DNA from 4 places in the Streptacidiphilus sp. MAP12-16 genome. Region 1 is predicted to be linked to each of the others. Evidence: riboswitches for the same ligand, from Rfam matches in the RefSeq annotation. Region 1 holds a riboswitch; each other region holds the start of a gene.
What was found. A riboswitch is a leader RNA that binds a small molecule or an ion and turns the genes downstream of it on or off. The one in region 1 is predicted to bind cyclic di-AMP.

Region 1 (3,200 bases):
CCTGCTGGTCGGGGGCGAGCGGCGCGAGTACGGCGGCTTCGGCGTCCTGGATCGCGCGCTGGGCCGCGGCCAGTTGCCGGACTCCGGCGTCGGTGGCGCGGATCAGGCGGCTGCGGCGGTCCGCCGGGTCCGCGATCCGTTCGACCAGGCCCGCCTTCGCGAGATCGTCCACGAGGTAGACCATCACCGTCCGGTCGACGCCCAACTGGCGGGCGAGCTCCGCCTGGTTGCGCGCGCTGTTGTTCGCCGCGCCGGAGAGCGCCTCGAATCCGCGGTGGCCGTGCGGGATCTCGGCGACGGCCTGCCCCATGGCAGAGCTGTACGCGCGGAAGCACTGTGCCAGCAGCCACCCGAGGCTGTCCTCGAGCCCTGCCGGCAGGAGGGCTGGTTCGTTGGCGGTCACGGGGCCCAGCCTAGTGCAAGCTTTGCTTGACATATAGTCTGCGTTGCAGACAGTCTTGTCGACAGACAAGCTGTGTTACCACCTATCTATCTGCGAGGCCCCCCATGGCGCACCTGCTCCACATCGACTCCTCCGCACTCGCGGCCGGCTCCGTTTCCAAGGACATCGCCACCACGTACCGCAAGGCATGGCAGGACGCACACCCGGACGGCACTGTCACCCACCGCGACCTCGGCCTGGCCCCCGTTCCGCCCCTGCTCGAAGCCGGCATCACGGCCGGATTCGTGCCTGCCGAATCCCACACGCCGGAGCAGGCGGCGGCCTTCGCCGTCCGCCAGCAACTGGTCGACGAGGTCGTCGAGGCCGATGCCTACCTGCTGAGCGTGCCCATGTACAACTGGGGCATCCCGGCCACCTTCAAGACCTGGCTGGACCAGATCATCGTGCACGGCCAGACGATCGCCTTCGGCGACAACCCGCCGCTGGGCGGCCGTCCCGCCACCGTGATCCTCAGCTACGGTGGCGGCTACGACCCGGGCACCCCGCGCGACGGCTGGGACGCGGTCCAGCCGTACCTGGAGACCGTCCTGGTCAAGGCGCTCGGCCTGGACGTCACCTTCATCAAGGCCCAGCTCACCCTCGCCGGCAGCAACCCGGCGATGGCCGACCTCATCCCCCTGGCCGAGCAGCAGCGCGAGGCGGCCCACACCGCGGCGGCGGTGCGGGCCCGCAGCGTCGCGGCCGCACTCACCGCCTGACCCGCGCCCGACCGCTCCGACCTGCCCGGACGGTACCGGGCCCGCCCTGCCCCGCCAGCGGATTTCCCGCTCGGCGGGGCAGCGCCACGCCAGGGCACCGTCGGCGTTTCCCCCCGCACTGTGAGTCGGGGCACATTTCATTGTCCGATTCACATAAGTATGTCTAGCCTGCAGTCTCCGCCGTGGGCGGACCTGCCGCCGGGACGCCGAATCCTGTCCACTCGCCGGCGGGAAAACCGAGCACCGAATCGGACAGGAGCGGGGGAACCAGGTCAGTTGCCGTGCCACGCGCACGCCCGGACGGGCGTGCCGGTTTCGGCTCGGGGTGAAGCCGCTTCCCCGGGCGGCCGGGCTTCCTCAGGCCCGAACCCGACAGCTCACCTCGCAGGCGTCACGAGGAAACCTGCCATGAGCTTTTGGACCACCCCTGCGCGCTTCGGCGCGATAGCCGGCGCTGCCGCGCTGGCCACCGTCCCCCTGGCCGGCACGGCGCACGCCTCCGTCAGGGTCACCCAGGACCGGATCACCCCCAGCTCCATGACCGCCGGTTCCGCCACCACGGCGAGCCTCAGGGTCCACTCCAGCTCCTGCTTCACCGCGCGGACGCTGGGCGTGGGCATCCGCGACGCGGTCGGCAACAACCTGGACTTCCCCGGCTCGGCGTCCAACGTCCGGATCTGCCCGGGCGGAGTCTCGATCACCACCGGCAGCCGCACCCTGCCGACCGGCAGCTACACCCAGTTCGGCTTCTGGCAGGACACCGCGGGCAGCTGGCACAACCTCTCCTCCCGCACGCTGACGGTCTCGGCCGCCTCCGCGTCGGCACCGGCGACCGCGCCGACGACGCCGCCCACGAGCGCCCCGACCAGCGCCCCCACCAGCACCCCCACGACCGCGCCCAGCACGCCGGCGGCCGCCCCGGCCTCGCCGCTTCCGGGCAAGTCGCTGACCTGGTCGGACGAGTTCAACAGCCCCATCGCCTGGGGCTCCCGCTGGGTCGGCACCACGAGCACCGCGTTCCAGTACGGCAACCACAACCCGAACGACAACAAGCTCGACTGGCTCAGCGAGAGCGCCGTGAGCGTCGCGAACGGCGTCGCCACCTTCACTGCCACGCCGTCCTCGAACACGCTGGAGAACGGCAAGCAGGCCTGGACCACCGGCCAGCTCACCACCGAGGGCTCGACCGAGGGCTTCCAGGTCAGGACGGGCGACTACGCCGAGACGCGGGTCAAGCTGCCGTCCGGTACCGGCGCCTGGCCGGCCCTGTGGACGTGGAAGAACGGCAACGGCGAGGTCGACTCCTTCGAGTACCACCCCGACAACCCCAACCTGCTGGAGCTGACCAACCACGTCAACGCCGCCCACGACTACTACACCAACAGCGGCGCCATCAGCCCGAACTCCTGGGTGACCATCGGCACCTACTACGGCGCCAACTCGGTCGACTGGTACGTCAACGGCACCAAGGTCTACTCGGACGGCGTGGGCGTCGGCGCCAACTGGTCGGCCTACCTGAACCTCAGCCTGTCGGTCAGCGCCGGGCAGTACCACCCCTCCCCCACCAGTTCGGCACCTATCACCTTCGCGGCCGACTACGTGCGCGTCTACCGCTGAGCCGTCCCGCTCGGGAAGCTCTCGCCCGGCGCATGTCCGAAGGCGCGGCACCTGCATCGTGAGCAGGTGCCGCGCCTTCGGCCTCAGGTCCCCGGGACCTGCTGCTCCAGGCCGGTCACCTTCCGGACGTGCAGCAGGCTCGGTTCGGCGAGCAGCACGTGCAGGCGTTGGAAGACCCTGCGGGCCTCCACTGCGTTCCAGTCGTCGGGGAGCAGCTCGGCCGGTAGTCCGGGGTCGAGGTAGGGCAGGCGGCGCCACTGGGTGAGCATCGGCGTGTAGCAGCCGAAGGCTTCCGTGGGGTCGATCTCGGGCTGGTACTCGAATCGCTCGGCGACGGGCGCGTAGGTGTCGGTGAACGACGCGTACTGCGCCTCGATGGCCGGGAAGTCCCACCAGCCCTCCACTGCGGTGCGCAGGTCGCT
Region 2 (3,200 bases), on a different contig from region 1:
ACACGGCCGGGTAGCGCCGGGGACGCCGAAGGTCTTCCAACACGGCCGGCGTCAGTTCGATGGTGTGCAATGGTGCGCCCTCTCCTGTGGTCTGGCTCGGCGTGAACCGGGGTGAACGCCTCCCCGCGAAGCGGACCGGGCGCCTGCTCCAGGAAACCAGCGCCGCACACCGGCCGCGACTCGGCCGGGCGCGCGAAACGGGCGGGAAGCGAATACCGCGAACTGGTTCATATCGAACCACGGCCGACCCGCGATGCCCGGCAAGGAGGCGCGAGGCGCGCTTGCGAGACGTCGCTCCGCGTCAGCGGCGGCGGCCCAGCCGACAGCATCGTGCCCCTGCGGCTGACGGTTCGTCGGCTGCAGGGGCACGATGCCGGGCGGTGAGGCAGGAGAGCTGCGATCAGCTGATGCGGCCGGCGAAGTCCGGCGCCCAGTTGCTGATGGTGTCGGTCTTGACACCGGCGCCCGGGTTGGCGGCCTCGACGTACTCGCCGCCGCCGACGTAGACGGCGACGTGGTATGCACCGGCAGCGGTGCCGTCATTGGACCAGAACAGCAGGTCACCGGGCTGAAGCGAGCTCAGCGAGACGCGGGTGCTGGCGGAGGCCTGCTCCTGGCTGGTGCGCGGGATGGAGATCCCGGCCTGGGCCAGGGCGGCCTGCGCCAGACCCGAGCAGTCCCAGCTGGACGGGCCGGTGCCGCCGTAGGCGTAGGCGTCGCCGACGTGCGCCTTCACGAAAGCGACCGCGGCGGCCATGTTGCCGCTGACGGTGCTGCTGGTCGTGGCGGCGGAGACGGCCTGGGTGGCCTGCGTGACCGCCGAGCCGGAGCCGGAAGCCGAGTGGGAGGCGGCAGCGGAGGCGGCGTCGGAACCGGACTCGGCGTCAGTGCTGGCGGTGGTGCTGGAGCTCGTGCTGGAGCCGGCGTCCGAGCTGGTGGAGGACTTGGACGCGACGCCGCCGCCGAGGGAGAGACGCTGACCGGGGTAGATCACGTTCGGGCCCGCGGTCAGCGTGGACTTGTTGAGGGCGTAGAGGCGCTGCCAGCCACCGGAGACGTGCTCCTTGCCGGCGATGGTGGAGAGCCAGTCGCCGGAGACCACGGTGTAGTTGCCGGCGGTGGTGCCGGCGGACGGGGTGGTGGTCGAAGAGGTGGACGCGGAGTGGGTGGAAGGAGTGGTGGCGCCGGAGGACGCGGACGCCGAGGAGGACGAGGAGGTCGTGGACGACGACGAGGTGTTGACGGAGGCGGGTGCGCCGCCCTGGCTCAGGCCGGCCTGCGGGCCGCAGACGGGCCAGGCGGTCGGGCCCTGCGAGGCGAGGACCTTCTCCGCGACGGCGATCTGCTGGTCCTTGGTGGCCTGGTCGGCCGAGGACGCGTACTGAGTGCCGCCGTACGCGGCCCAGGTGGAGGCGGAGAACTGGAGCCCGCCGTAGTAGCCGTTACCGGTGTTGATCGACCAGTTGCCGGTGCTCTCGCACTGGGCGACCGCGTCCCAGGTCGAGACGGAGGCGGCAGAGGCGGTGGTCGCGCTGACCAGGGGGATGGCGAGGCCGACGCCGGTCAGGCCGGCCGAGGCGATAAGGCGCTGGGTGGTGTTGCGGCGGGCCTTCGGGGCACGACGGCGCCCGGTGCTGGACAGCATGAAGAAGAGTTCCTCTCCCACGCCTACGAGGTGAGCTGTCGGATTCGGGCTGGAGTTGCCCGGCCGTGCGCTGCACGGCTTCACCCCTAGCCGCGATCGCGTGATCGCGGCGACTTACCTGGGTCCCCCGCTCCTGCCGTGGTGCGGTGTGTCGGGTCTCGACGCCTCCGGTGGCAGGACTCGGCGTTCCGGAGGTGTCTGTTCCGCATAAGTGCGGACGCCTCGCACGCTAGGCAGGCGGCCGTTGAAACCACAATGGTTTGTGATGCCCGTCACCGCCGGTGGTCCCACCTGGTGCCGTTATGTGGGCATTTGAATGGATCACCGCACCCGCACGAACGGCAGTGACCCGGTGCACAGGTGCACCGGGTCACTGGGAGAAGGAGGGAAGCGGCTACCCGAGTCGGGTCAGCCTGGCTCCGAGGGAGGGCTGGGACAGCTCGCGCTGGAGCGTGACCGGGATCTTCTGGGCGTTCTGCCCGGATCCCACCTCCAGCATGCCGACCGTCGTGCCCGCCGTGCCGGTGTGCGGAACCCCGCCGTCGGCGGCAACCAGCGTGACGTTCACCAACAGCCCGCTCCAGCCGACGACCGTCACGTCCTTGGAGGCCACGACCGGGGTCCTGCCGCCGAGCCCGTCGTCCACGTAGCCGACCACGTCGCCCTTCTTCGCGACGGTGTGCGCCTGCAGCGTGCCCTCGGCACTGACGACGACCTTCTGACTGTTGATCAGCACCGAGGGCAGCCAGCCGCCGGTGCTCTTCGAGGCAGGCTGGCTCAGCACCACGCCCACGATGGTCTGCGTGGTGCCACCGATCTGCTGCTGCGCCGCCCACATCAGGCAACCGAGGGCCGCGCTGCTGGAGCCGGTCTTGATGCCGATGACGCCGTTCTTGCCCAGCAGATTGTTGTTGTTGTACGTCAACGCGTTCCCGGGCGGAGTGAACGAGGGGGTGCTGACGATCTCCCGGAAGACCGGGTCCTGCATCACCGTTCCGGCCAGCTTGAGCTGGTCGTTCGCGGTGCTCCTGGTGGTTCCGTCGAGGCCGCTGGGGTCGGTGTAGGTCGACTTGGACATCCCCAGCGCCGTCGCCTCGGCCTGCATCTTCGTCACGAACGCGGCGTCAGAGCCCGCGTCCCAGCGGCCGAGCAGGCGGGCGATGTTGTTCGCCGAGGGGATCAGCAGCATCTGCAGGGCCTGGTACTCGCTGATCTGCTCACCCTCGGTGACCTTCATCACGGACTCGCCGCCGGCCAGGCCGGTGGTGTACTCCTGCGCGGCCTGGTGGTCGACGGTGATCGTCGGCCCGGGCTCACCCGTGCTCAGCGGGTGGTCCTTGAGGACGAGATGAGCGGTCATCACCTTGGTCACGCTGGCGATCGGCACCGGGTTGTCCGAGCCGCTGTGCCCGAGGGTGCCGAGACCGGGGACCTCGGCGGTCGCCTGCCCGCTGGCGGGCCAGGCAAGGGCCGGGGTGGAGCCGGTGAAGGCGTAGGTCGAGTCGGCGGTCAGCCGGAGGTTGACCTTCGGCAGCGGGCGCAGCACCTGGACCAC
Region 3 (3,200 bases), on a different contig from region 1:
CCCGAGGCAATACGCGCCTTCCTGGCCCTTGAGCAGTCCAGCGGACTCAGAGCCGCTTTTCAGGGGCACATCTACGGTCGGAATCCCGACCCGGACTTCATGAAGCCGGACCCTGACTGCGTCGCCCGTGCCCTGGACGGGCTGGGCTGCAGGGTCACTGACCGGTGTCTGATGATCGGTGACTCCGAATCCGACTTCAAGGCAGCCGCCTCCGCGAAGGTGCGGTTTCTCGGCTTCGCGCCGACCGAGAGGACGGAGGCGCGCCTGCGAGCGGCAGGTGTCCGACACCTGATCGCGCACCTCGATGAGTTGTGCTGGGCGCCCCGCCTCTGACGCCGTGCTACATCGTGGTAACGGAGCCGTGTCCGAGGCGCGGGCAACCTCGTTCCCCACTAGGGTGGCTTTCAAACTCGGCCCCGTCCGGTGCAGAAACCAAGCCATCTTCCTGAGTGCCAGGAGCTGCCATCATCATCAGCAGTGACCTCGTTTCTCCGACCGCAGGTGTGGAGCCCGTGGTGGTTCGGGCACCCGAGGCTGTCTACGACGATCTGGTCAACTCCGTACGGCGAAGAGTCGTCTCCACAGGTGGTTTCCACAACCGGAACTATCGGGTGCGGCTGACCCCGGAGGACGCCTGCACCCTCGGACTGGGCGTCGGCACCTCCCTCCTGCTCCGGGTCCGCCGGTCCGCTCCCGAGCTGCTCCGCGTCCGCCGGCCCACTTCCGAGATGGTCTGGCGAATCTGGCCGAATGAGAGTGCCGTGCTGCGCGTCCTGGAGGACGTTCGTCGCACGTCCACGCGTGGACGGGGCGTCGACGTCCCACAGGTGCTGCACACCGATCCTGACGGCACGGCGGTGCTCATCTACGTCGAGGGCTGGACGCTCGCGGATCGGGTTCCCGCGGGGGCGATCGTACCGGCGTCGTATGTCGACCAGATCGCGCGCTTCTTCGCTCAACTGGTTCGCTTCGAGCGGCAGGACTTGCCGCCGCTCCCGAAACCGTGGGCCCCTGAGGGCGACTCCTCGGCCTTCATGGGGAGCCTGGTGCAGTTCGCCCAGACGAAGCTGGCTGATGCCCATCGGGACGAGTTCGGCTGGCTGCTCCGCGAACTGGGCGTAGGCGACGACGCCATGAGTCGCTTCGGCGCCGGGCTGCCCAAGCTGCAGGGGCGGCCGTTCAGCCTCCTGCACACGGATGTGCACCGGCAGAACATCGTGATCGACACGGCCGATCGGCTTCGGGTCATCGACTGGGAGCACGCGATGTTCGGCGACCCGCTGTACGATCTCGCGACCCATCTGTGCCGGATGCGATATCCAGCGGCGCAGGAGCGACAGGTCATCGCCGCCTGGCGGGACGCCGTCACCGAGGTGTCCCCTGCCCATGCGTTCGGTCTGGAGCGGGATCTGAAGCACTATCTGGCGTACGAGCGCGCGCAGTCGGTCTACCCCGATGTGATTCGCGCCGCACTCACTCTGGGAGTCGCACCGGACGAATCGACGTTCACCCACGCCGTGAAACGCATCGAGGCAGCGCTGGCGACAGCCGCCCCACCTCTGGGTCTTACCCCGATCCTCGGGTGCGACGTGATCCGCAAGCTCTTGCTGGAGTGGCATCGTCAGTGGTCGGTCGCGAGGGTTCTCGCCTCTCAGCAAGCGACTTGAACACCGGCGGTGCCTTGTGAATCATGCGCCTCTCTGCCTAGCCTGCCCGGAACGCCCGCATGCGCGGGCGGCCGCCTCGCGGGACGCCGAGTCCTGCCCAACCGGGGGGCGGAACTCGACTTCTCGAACGGGCAGGAGCGGGGGACCCAGGTAAGTTGCCGCAGCTCGCAAGGCTGCGGCTGGGGGTGAAGGCGCGTCAGCGCCCGGGCTACCTCACGGCCCGAACCCGACAGCTCACCTCGCAGGCGTCGGAGAGGGACACCCTGACATGGTCTTCAACGCGTCTTCCGGCCGCCATCGCAAGCCCCGCACCAGTCAGACCCGGCGCCTGGTCGCCACCGCAAGCCTCGGCACGGCCGGCATAGCCATGCCGCTCATCGCGGCGAGCAGCGCCTCCGCCGCCTCCGTGTCCACCTGGGACCGTGTCGCGCAGTGCGAGAGCGGCGGCGACTGGTCCATCAACACCGGCAACGGCTACTACGGCGGGGTGCAGTTCTCCGCCTCGACCTGGGCGGCGTACGGCGGCACGCAGTACGCGCCGACCGCCGACCACGCCAGCAAGAGCCAGCAGATAGCGATAGCCGAGAAGGTCCTCGCCTCCCAGGGCGTCGGCGCCTGGCCGGTCTGCGGCCCCCAGGCCGGACTCAGCCAGGGCGGCTCCGCGCCCGCCCTCGACACCGCGTCCCCGACGCACACCTCGACCGGGACCACCACGCACAAGTCGGTCACCCACCACCAGTCGACCGGCACCCACACCTCGACCGGCACGCACACCTCCAGCGCTCCGACGGCGACCCCGACCTCCGCTGCCAAGCCGCAGATCGGCCACGGCAACTACACCGTCAAGCCCGGTGACACTCTGTCCGGTATCGCCCGGTCCGCCCACCTCAGCGGCGGCTGGCAGCCGCTGTACCAGGAGAACAAGACCACCGTGGGCGGGAACCCCGACCTGATCCTTCCCGGTCAGAAGCTCCAGGTCGGCTGACCACAGCCGCACCGCGGGCACCTCACCTGACGGAGCCCCTACCCACCAGGTGAACTACTGGTGGGTAGGGGCTCCGTCAGGTGAGACTCGCGTCGGGTCAGGGTGGTCGGACCCTCCGCTGCGGATAGGCTCAGGGGGAAGAGCCCACCGGAGTAATCCACCAAGGAGATGCCTGTGCCGTCCATCGACGTCGTCGTAGCCCGGGAGATCCTCGACTCGCGAGGCAACCCCACGGTCGAGGTCGAGGTCGGCCTCGACGACGGCAGCACCGGGCGTGCCGCCGTTCCGTCCGGCGCCTCGACCGGCGCCTTCGAGGCCCTGGAGCTGCGTGACGGTGACAAGTCCCGTTACGGCGGCAAGGGCGTGGAGAAGGCCGTGCTCGCGGTCATCGAGCAGATCGGCCCGGAGCTCGTCGGCTACGACGCCACCGAGCAGCGGCTGATCGACCAGGCCATGCTCGACCTGGACGCCACCCCCGACAAGTCCTCGCTGGGCGCGAACGCCATCCTCGGCGTCTCCCTCGCCGTGGCCCACGCCGCCTCCGAGGC
Region 4 (3,200 bases), on a different contig from region 1:
GCGGGTCGCGGGCCAGGCGGTCGGCGAGGCTGCCGCCACTGACCAGCTCCATGACGAGCCAGGGGTGCGGATGCTCGTCGGTGTCGACGATGTGATGGATGGTCACGACGTTCGGGTGCTGGAGCCGGGCGAGGGACCGCGCCTCGCGCAGCACTCGCTCGCGCATCTCCCGAGCACCGGCCGGGTCGGCGGCCGCCATCGCCGGGTCGAGCGGGCGGACCTCCTTGAGCGCGACCTCGCGCTGGAGTGCGATGTCGCGCGCCCGCCAGACCAGGCCCATGCCTCCGCCGCCCAGCTGCTGCAGCAGTTCGAAGCGGTCGTCGATGAGCCGTATCGCCGGCCCCCCAGTGTTCATGCCCGACATAGTAGGAGAAGCAGGCACTCGGGGAGACCCGCCGCGTGCTCGACGACCATGGCGGAGGAATCGACGTGCTCCAGGTCACCGATGTCTTTCTCGCCCGGGCGCGCTGAGGGAGCGTGCGGAGAGCCCGGCATGCGTCAGGTTGCATGCCGGGCTCTTCGTTCTCGGGTCGATCAGTACCAGTTGTGCGCCTGCCAGAAGGCCCAGGCCTGGTTGGGGCTGCCGTAGGTGGTGTTCATGTAGTCCAGGGCCCAGCGGAGCTGGGTGGCCGGGTTGGTCTGCCAGTCGGCGCCGGCGGAGGCCATCTTGTTGCCGGGCAGGGCCTGGGGCAGGCCGTAGGCACCGGAGGAGGGGTTGGTCGCGCTGACGTTCCAGCTGCTCTCGTGGGAGATGATCTGGTCGAACGAGGCGAGCTGGTCGGCCGGGACGATCTGCGCGGCGATGGACTGCGGGTCGCCAGTGAGGGTCGAGGCGGAGGCGTTGGTCGCGTTCGAGGTCGAGGTCCCAGTCGAGGTCGCGTTCGACGTCGAGGGCGCGGCCGAATGGGTGCTGCTGCTCTGAGTCGAGGAGGAGGCCGGGGCCGAGTCCTCGTGGTCGGCGGAGGTGGTCGCCTGGCCGCCGCTGAGCACCAGGCGCTGGCCCGGGTAGATCAGGTTCGGGCCGGAGGTCAGAGTCGCCTTGTTCGCCTGGTAGAGCGCCTGCCAGCCACCGGACACGTGGTGGGACTGCGCGATGGTGGACAGCCAGTCGCCGGAGACGACGGTGTACGTGCCGCCGCTGGCGGCGGGCTGCGCGGTCGCGTGCTTCACCGTGCCCGAGGTCGCCGCGTGCTTGGCCGCGGCCGGGGCGGAGGCGGTGTGGCTGCTGGGAACGGACGTGGTGCTGGAGCCGGTTGCCGCGGTGCTGACGTTGGCGGGTGCGCCGCCCTGGCTCAGGCCGGCCTGGGGGCCGCAGATGGGCCAGGCGGTCGGGCCCTGCGAGGCGAGGACCTTCTCCGCGACGGCGATCTGCTGGTCCTTGGTGGCCTGGTCGGCGGTGGCGGCGTACTGGGTGCCGCCGTACGCGGCCCAGGTGGAGGCGGAGAACTGCAGTCCGCCGTAGTACCCGTTGCCGGTGTTGATGGACCAGTTGCCGGTGCTCTCGCACTGGGCGACTGCGTCCCAGGTCGAGACCGGGGCGGCGAAGGCGCTGGTCGTGCCGACCAGCGGGAGGGCTATGCCCGCACCGGCGACACCGGCGGTGGCGACCAGGCGCTTGGTCTGGTTCGTGCGGGGGCGACGATGGCGGCCGTTTCCGGACAGAAGCATGGCAGGAATCCTCTCCGACGCCTGCGAGGTGAGCTGTCGGATTCGGGCCGTGAGGTAGCCCGGCCGCGCTGAGCACGGCTTCACCCCAAGCCGCAGCCCGTTGGGCTGCGGCGACTTACCTGGTTCCCCCGCCCCTGCCGTCGTGGGTGGTTGTGAGCGCCCTTGGCCTCCGGCGGCAGGATTCGGCGTTCCGGAGTTCTGGGTTCCGCTAAGTGCGAACAGGCTGCACGCTAAGCAGAAGGAGGCCTGTACCGCAACTTCCTGTGACGATGGCCACAGGAAGCACAGGTTGGCGTAATGTCCGTATTCTCCTATATAGGTACTACTTGATTTGAAAGTACTGTTTGCATAGGTAGATGCACAATTGACGCAGCGCCAGCTATTGGCCCGGGAGGGCGGTGGCGGGGGTCGCTCCCCCAGAGTCCGGGCTGAACGGGTGTCAGTTGCCGCGAGCAGGACGGGTGGCGGCCACGTAGGAGGATTCTCCTTGGTGACGTCTGATATATGACGAGCTGTGAGGTTACGGCGGCCTGAATCCCCCGTCGATGGATCGCGCAAGCGTGGTGGCACGGGTTGAAGGCTGGAGGGTCCTGGGTGCTGTGACCCTTGACACCTCTCTCGGCCGGTCCTAGCGTCTGCGGCACATCATATATGAGATCTCGATCCGGGCTTCTGGCCCGCCGAGGCACCAGCTTCGCCCGACGCACACCCCTGGAGCCGGAACCGTGTCCGACACACTCGCCCAGCCAGGCCGCTCCCGGCCCGGCGCCCTCCCGTCCCGGACCGAGGCGGTGCTGGACGCCATCAAGCACTCGATCCTCATCGGAGAGCTGAAGCCTGGGCAGGCGCTCGTCGAGACCGAGCTGGCCGAGCGTCTGGGGGTCTCCAAGACACCCGTGCGCGAGGCGCTGAAGACGCTGGCCGGCTCCGGCCTGGTGACCATGAGCCCCTACCGGGGCGCGGCGGTGCGCGAGGTCGACCGGGAGCTGGCGCGCTGCGTATACGACATGCGCCTGCTGCTGGAGCCGGTCGCGGCCGGGCGCACGGCAGTGGTGTCCAGCGGCGACTGGGGCGAGGCGGCGCTCGCGCTGGAACGGGCCGACCAGGCCGCGGACGCGGCCGACCGCTCGCTGGCGAACCGGGCGTTCCACCGGGCCCTCTACGCGGGCTGCGGCAACCCGCTGCTGGTGAAGTCGCTGGATGAGCTGCGGGACCAGACGGCCCTGGTGTCCAGCGCGGCCTGGGCCCGGCAGCCGTCCTGGCAGCGGGAGGCCCAGGAGCACCGGGAGATCCTGCGGGCCGCACAGGCCGGCGACGCGGATCTCGTACGCGAGCTGATGCGCGGCCACATCAGCGCCTTCGTGGCGCGCAACTTCCCCGAGAACGAAGCGGAGTAGGGCAGACCCATGACCTCGGAGACCTCGGAGACCTCGGATTCACCGGACCCGGCCCCGCCGCTGGACCTGCTGCGTGCCCGCTTGTCGACGGTCGTCGCCATTCCGGTGACCCCGTTCCGGGCGGACGGCGAGCAG

Region 2: it holds a riboswitch for cyclic di-AMP, as region 1 does, so the genes downstream of both, ABIA33_RS01090 (transglycosylase family protein) here and ABIA33_RS33845 (hypothetical protein) in region 1, are expected to answer to the same signal.
Region 3: it holds a riboswitch for cyclic di-AMP, as region 1 does, so the genes downstream of both, ABIA33_RS05425 (transglycosylase family protein) here and ABIA33_RS33845 (hypothetical protein) in region 1, are expected to answer to the same signal.
Region 4: it holds a riboswitch for cyclic di-AMP, as region 1 does, so the genes downstream of both, ABIA33_RS32965 (transglycosylase family protein) here and ABIA33_RS33845 (hypothetical protein) in region 1, are expected to answer to the same signal.

Annotation. Positions count from the first base shown of each region.
Region 1 is NZ_JBGCBY010000037.1:64,113-67,312, forward strand. It holds gene ABIA33_RS33835 (MarR family winged helix-turn-helix transcriptional regulator) at 1-403, opposite strand, end outside; gene ABIA33_RS33840 (FMN-dependent NADH-azoreductase) at 508-1,161, shown strand; cyclic di-AMP (ydaO/yuaA leader) riboswitch at 1,393-1,566, shown strand; gene ABIA33_RS33845 (hypothetical protein) at 1,570-2,778, shown strand; gene ABIA33_RS33850 (PaaX family transcriptional regulator C-terminal domain-containing protein) at 2,862-3,200, opposite strand, start outside.
Region 2 is NZ_JBGCBY010000001.1:244,279-247,478, reverse strand. It holds gene ABIA33_RS01095 (chemotaxis protein) at 1-70, opposite strand, end outside; gene ABIA33_RS01090 (transglycosylase family protein) at 401-1,666, opposite strand; cyclic di-AMP (ydaO/yuaA leader) riboswitch at 1,651-1,804, opposite strand; gene ABIA33_RS01085 (D-alanyl-D-alanine carboxypeptidase) at 2,040-3,200, opposite strand, start outside.
Region 3 is NZ_JBGCBY010000003.1:339,506-342,705, forward strand. It holds gene ABIA33_RS05415 (HAD family hydrolase) at 1-333, shown strand, start outside; gene ABIA33_RS05420 (phosphotransferase) at 729-1,667, shown strand; cyclic di-AMP (ydaO/yuaA leader) riboswitch at 1,774-1,930, shown strand; gene ABIA33_RS05425 (transglycosylase family protein) at 1,936-2,652, shown strand; gene eno (phosphopyruvate hydratase) at 2,827-3,200, shown strand, end outside.
Region 4 is NZ_JBGCBY010000035.1:40,517-43,716, forward strand. It holds gene ABIA33_RS32960 (serine/threonine-protein kinase) at 1-355, opposite strand, end outside; gene ABIA33_RS32965 (transglycosylase family protein) at 535-1,668, opposite strand; cyclic di-AMP (ydaO/yuaA leader) riboswitch at 1,674-1,866, opposite strand; gene ABIA33_RS32970 (GntR family transcriptional regulator) at 2,394-3,065, shown strand; gene ABIA33_RS32975 (dihydrodipicolinate synthase family protein) at 3,075-3,200, shown strand, end outside.